DNA from 2 places in the Streptococcus sp. STR1/CE/0325 genome. Region 2 is predicted to be linked to the other one. Evidence: predicted binding sites of a transcription regulator. Region 2 holds the regulator's gene; the other holds the start of a gene.

Region 1 (3,138 bases), 910 kb from region 2:
CAACTGGCTTACCATTCATGCCTTCAAGAACAGCCTTGTAGGCTTCATATTGTTCTTCTTCTGTTGGGAAGTCCTGAGAATCCATATACAAGAACTCAGTCCGGTAAAGACCAACCGCTTCAGCGCCGTTGTCGTTCACGCCTTCAACGTCTTTTGGAGTACCGATATTAGCAGCTAATTCAAAATGCTTGCCGTCAGCTGTCACGGTTTCAGCGTCTTTCAACAGTGCCCACTCCGCTTTTTGTTTAGCGTAAGCTTCGCCAGCTGCCTTGAAGTTAGCGATTTCTTCTTCACTTGGGTTTATGATCACTTCACCAGTGATACCATTAACCGCTAGAACGTCGCCATCTTTCACCAAGTCAGTGATGTTGTTGGTTCCAAGAACCGCTGCAATTTCAAGCGTACGTGCCATGATCGCTGAGTGGCTGGTGCGTCCACCGATATTGGTCACAAAAGCCTTCACATAGCGTTTATCGAGCTGCGCTGTATCAGACGGTGTCAAGTCATGTGCAATCACGATAGACTCTTCACTAATTGTTGCAGGGTTCGGTAATTTTACACCAAGAAGATGAGAGAGCACACGTTTTGCCACGTCACGAATATCCGCAGCACGTTCTTGCATGTAAGGGTTGTCTTCCATGCCTTCAAAGATAGTCACAAACATATCTGTGACTTCTTTTAGTCCGCTTTCTGCGTTGACTTGTTTGGCGCGAATTGTTTCTTTAATCTGACCGATCATTTCTGGGTCAGAAAGTACCATTAAGTGAGCATCAAAAACGGCTGCTGCCTCTTCACCAAGGGTATCTACGGCTTTTTCCCGAATAAGAGAAAGCTCGTTTTGTGAAGCCTCAAGAGCGGCATCCAAACGAGCTTCTTCTGCATTAGTATCTGAAACTGTTACAGTCTCAAATGACAAATCCGGTTGGACCAATAGATATGCCTTAGCAATGGCAACACCATCAGATGCTGCAATTCCTTTAAGCATATGTGTCATATTAAGCAAGTCCTTCTTTTGTCATTGTTTCTTCGATTGCTGCAAGTGCTTCGTCTGCGTCTGCACCTTCTGCTGAGATAGTCACATCAGCACCTTGACCAACACCAAGGCTCATAACACCCATGATAGATTTAAGGTTAACTGCTTTACCTTTGTAATCCAAAGTAATATCTGATGAGAATTTGCTTGCTGTTTGAACAAGCAAAGTTGCAGGACGTGCGTGAATTCCTGTTTCAGCCACAATGTGGAAATCTTTTGAAGCCATAATGGTTCTCCTTTATTTGTAATCTTTTATCGGATTATCAAACTTATTGATGATAACCCTTACACTGACCATTATAGCACATTGCAATTTTTTTATCAAGCAAGAACTCACCTTTCTTGAATGGAAAACCATTTTGTTTCCTTTTCTTTTCCATCTGATTTTCCTTCTCCTTTCTTCTCTGACCAATGAAAGTCTTAAAACCTGCGTCACCACTATATATTGTGGTTTTTTGAAAATGGTAACACAAGATATTGGGGTTTTTCTTGTTTTTTTCTTCTTGCCTTTTTTGAGATTTTTGGGTATCATAGGTTAGTAATTTTAAAAAAGTAAGGAGAAAAGACGATGACAGCTATCACAGTTTTTTCTAAAAACAACTGCATGCAATGCCGCATGACAAAGAAATTTCTTGAAGAGGCAAAAGCCGATTTTACCGAAATCAATTTAGACGAACAGCCTGAGTATATCGAGCACGTCAAGGCGCTTGGTTTTAGCGCTGCGCCTGTCATTGAAGCTGGCGATGTCGTTTTTTCTGGTTTTCAACCTGAAAAACTAAAGGAACTCCTATGAAACCACTCGTCTTTTTTTCACTAACAGGTCAGTGCCGGAGGTTTTGCGACAAGCTGGGGCTCGAACAAAGTGCTATTGAACTAAAGCCCAACCAAGACTTTCCAGAATTGCATGCCCCCTTTATTCTGCTTGTCCCAAGCTATGATGAGGAGGATGTGGCCCTTGTGGACGACTTTTTAGAAGAAGCCCACGCCAACTGTCTAGGATTTATCGGTTCTGGCAATCGCAATTTCGGTCCTGAATTTTGTAAAACCGCCCGTCGCTATGCCCAACTCTACCATCTTCCTGTGCTCTACGAATTTGAGTTCAACGGCACCACAGAAGATGTGCTATTTGTTAAAGGATTATTATCACATGAGTCTTAAAGATCTTGGCGATGTCTCTTATTTTCGCCTCAATAACGAAATCAACCGTCCTGTTGACGGTAAAATTCCCCTTCATAAGGATAAAGAAGCCCTAAAGGCTTTCTTTCATGAAAACGTGCTTCCAAATACTGTTTCATTTGAGAGCACCCTAGACAAGATTGACTATCTCATCACGCACGACTACATCGAGTCTGACTTTATAGGAAAATATACTCCTGATTTCATCAGCCATTTAGCGGACTTGTTGAAAAAACAGAATTTTCGTTTTCAGTCCTTTATGGCAGCCTACAAGTTCTACCAACAATATGCGCTAAAAACCAATGATGGAACAGCTTATCTTGAGAGTATCGAAGATCGCGTGCTCTTTAATGCTCTCTACTTTGCTGATGGGGATGAAGCCCTCGCTAAGCAACTAGCGCTAGAGATGATTCACCAGCGTTATCAACCAGCAACTCCTAGCTTTTTAAATGCAGGACGCAGTAGACGTGGGGAGTTGGTCTCTTGTTTCCTCATCCAAGTGACAGACGACATGAACTCTATCGGACGCTCCATCAACTCTGCCCTCCAGCTCTCTCGTATCGGGGGAGGTGTTGGTATTTCCCTTAGCAATCTGCGTGAAGCAGGAGCACCCATCAAAGGTTTTGAGGGAGCTGCTAGTGGTGTGGTCCCTGTCATGAAACTCTTTGAGGACAGTTTCTCCTACTCCAATCAATTGGGACAACGTCAAGGGGCTGGTGTGGTCTATCTCAGCGTTTTCCATCCTGATATTCTCAGTTTCTTGTCCACCAAAAAAGAGAATGCCGATGAAAAAATTCGGGTCAAAACCCTTTCTCTTGGGGTCACGGTTCCAGATAAATTCTACGAACTCGCAAGAAACAACGAAGACATGTACCTCTTTAGCCCTTATTCGATCGAACGCGAATACGGTGTCCCATTTAGCTACCTTG
Region 2 (3,138 bases):
GGCTTGTTTTTTCATTTCCAAGGCTTCTTTTTCCGCCTCGGTGGTCTGGTTGACGTAGTTTGGATTGCTCCAGTCTGGCACATTGCTGGCCTTTTTCTTGGTGCTAGCTCTTGGCTTTCTTGGTTTCTTTTGGCTGGTTTCTTCTCTGGTTTTTCGCAAATACACCAAGCCATCTTGAGCGGTTTTCACCCCTTGGTAAGCCATATCATTGGCTACTTTTTTGAAAAAGGTCACATTCAAATTTGCTGAATCCACCCGCTCAAAACTATAAAGGAGAAGCAAATTAATCACTTCATCCAAAAAACCTTGCGCCACTAAGCTATCAACCGCCTTGGTCTCACTCGCCACAACTTGAGCGTGTCTGGTTTGCTTGATCTGGGCGAGAAGATCTCTTGGACTAACCCCCTTAACCGCTCGAAAAATCTTCTCTTCTTGAGAAGACAAACTACTTAGAGAAGGCTTCGCCTGCAACTGCGCCACTAGCCGTGACACTTGAAGCACCTGCTGATAGGCGGTTTCCTTGGCCAAGCGGTAAAGCTCTAACCAGTTGAGCCCTTCTTGCTCCATGAGCTGATAAAGCGCCAAGACATCCGTGCGCTCCTCCTTAAAGACTAAGCCATCTTGTTTCATGCGATTTTTAAAAGCATCAAGGGGAAAATCATGCTTGGGATGAGGGCGTTTAGGCGCCACTTGACCTTCTGCTGAAAATACTTCTGAAAAGGATTTGGAAATATTTTCCAGTCCTTGCGGTTCTTGATAGCTCAGGCTTTTAATGGTAGTTTCCGTTAATTTTCCCTGTAAGAGGCGCAGATAAACAGGATGTGCGACAAACTCTTCTGGTTTGATGGGCGTTTTCAACTCGATCACATAACGAGACTGATTTTTTTGATACAAGCACACCAAATCAAGGGCAGTCAAAACTGCCAAGGCCTCTTGAAAGGCGGTAAAGTTCACCCCCAAGTGATCCATGAGGTAGATAAAACGGTGCTCCTCCGCCCCATCATCAAAAAAGACCACAAGATACTGGTAGAGAGCCAGCGCATCTCTTCCCATGATGGGAAGGTAGCACTTGATGAGACTGTTGGCATCAAGACTGACTTGATTGTGCTTTATGTAGGTAAAAGAATCACTCGATCTCATGGTCGCTTGCTCTTACTCCTCACTCGCTGGGTGATTTGCCGCAAGAGCTCCTCAATCTCATCAACATCCTTAAAGCTCTTATAAACACTGGCAAAACGCACATACGTAATCTCATCTAGCTCTGCTAGCTCATCCATAACGAGATTACCAATGACCTCTGTTGCCACCTCACTATCATAGTCCATGCGCACCTTGCGCTCAATACGGTTGATGACCTTTTCAATATCACTGCTGGACACTGGACGTTTCTGGGCACTTTGAATAATCCCATTTAAAATCTTGTCCCTTGAAAATTGCTCCCTCGTGCCATCTTTTTTGACCACAAGAAGCGGCAGCTCCTCCACTCGCTCAAAGGTCGTAAAACGGGTCTGACAATCATCACAAGCCCGCCTTCGCCTAATGGTATAGCCATCTTCTGCTTGCCTACTATCCACTACACTGGATTTATTCCCGTGACATTTTGGACAACGCAAATCACTCACCTCTTTTCTTTTTGACCTTATCTTATCATTATAGCATATTTTATGGCAATAGAAAAGCAAGCCAAAAGGCTTGCACGCACACCGGCTATATCTCGTCATTTAATAACTTATTTATTCATGATGGACTTAGTTCGTATATAAATTAAACAAATAGATAAAGACACATTTCTTTTTCTCACCAGCCATCGATGACTTTATTCTATATAACATAGCGCAATTTCCCGCGGAAATCATCGAGAGTCTGGTAACCTTTTTCTGCCATGATAGCTTGTAATTCTGCTGTGATACGAGCAAACGCAGCGATTCCTTCTTTGTGGAGAGTTGTTCCAATCTGAACCATACTCGCTCCACAAAGAATATGCTCAAAAGCATCACGACCGTTCAATACACCACCCGTTCCAATGATTTGAATTTCTGGCTTCAAACGTTGGTAAAAGGCGTGAACATTAGCAAGCGCTGTTGGTTTAATATACTCACCGCCAATTCCTCCAAAACCATTCTTAGGACGAATAACCACCGATTCATCCTCAATGTATAAGCCGTTCCCAATAGAATTCACACAATTCACAAAAGCCAGTGGAAATTGATTAAAAATAGCTGCAGCCTGATCAAAGTGCACCATGTCAAAATAAGGAGGAAGCTTGATTCCCAATGGTTTTGTAAAATAGCTAAAAACATCTTTTAAAATCTGTTCAGTCGTTTCAAAATCATAAGCAATTTGGGGCTTGCCTGGTACGTTTGGACAAGATAAATTTAATTCTGTCAATCCCTTAAAAGAGCTTGCTTCAACCTGTTTTAAAATGGTGTGCGTTTCTTCCTGAGACATACCAACTAGAGATAAAAAGAACGTTCGTTCTGGTTCTTTTTCTTGTAAATCCAGTAGATAATTCAGATAATAATCCAAACCTTGATTGGGAAGCCCCATCGAATTGATTGAGCCAAGTGGCACATCCTGATAACGAGGTTCAGGATTTCCCTCACGAAATTCTAAAGTTGCCGTCTTGGTTACAAATGTCCCAGCTACCGAGTTTTTTACTTCCTCTAGCTCTTCAATCGTCATACAAGCAACTCCTGCTGCATTCATCAGGCAATTTTCAAAAGAAAATCCTGCAATATTTGTCTTAGTTGATACCATATGTTCCTCCTAAATACTCATTTTCTTCATTTTATCATAAAAAGCACCTAAAAAATACTTTTAAGCGCCTTTCTATCTCTATCAGCCCAAAGGCTTGCGGGGTGGGAGGGAAACTATCATTTCTCCAAAGACTGATTCAAAGGGCTAAGATAGCCAAAGACCCCTGCCAAAAAACGGATGAGACCTGCTAGAAGAATGAGAGTTGGAATCGAAATATCCTTAGAAACCAGATAACCGCCTAAGTAAGCGCCTAGAGGGATGGATAGGTAAGAAATCATCCGTGTCACACTGATGACCCGACCAAGCATAGCCTTGGGAACAATGCTTTGCCTAAGGGTAAAGTAAGTCACAACATTGACACTGCCACAAAGATTGGTCATG

Evidence for each region. The regulator NrdR, encoded in region 2, represses ribonucleotide reductase genes. The targets are predictions, from matches to a motif close to ACACNATATATNGTGT.
Region 1: a site for NrdR is predicted at 1,469-1,484, ahead of nrdH (glutaredoxin-like protein NrdH). Genes of this name have one in related genera too.

The regions. Positions count from the first base shown of each region.
Region 1 covers NZ_AP045018.1:541,168-544,305, reverse strand. The annotation lists gene ptsP (phosphoenolpyruvate--protein phosphotransferase) at 1-994, opposite strand, end outside; gene ACZ49W_RS02730 (phosphocarrier protein HPr) at 996-1,259, opposite strand; gene nrdH (glutaredoxin-like protein NrdH) at 1,602-1,826, shown strand; gene nrdI (class Ib ribonucleoside-diphosphate reductase assembly flavoprotein NrdI) at 1,823-2,191, shown strand; gene nrdE (class 1b ribonucleoside-diphosphate reductase subunit alpha) at 2,181-3,138, shown strand, end outside.
Region 2 covers NZ_AP045018.1:1,450,911-1,454,048, forward strand. The annotation lists gene ACZ49W_RS06975 (DnaD domain protein) at 1-1,140, opposite strand, end outside; gene nrdR (transcriptional regulator NrdR) at 1,137-1,613, opposite strand; gene ACZ49W_RS06985 (dihydroorotate oxidase) at 1,822-2,757, opposite strand; gene ACZ49W_RS06990 (MFS transporter) at 2,874-3,138, opposite strand, start outside.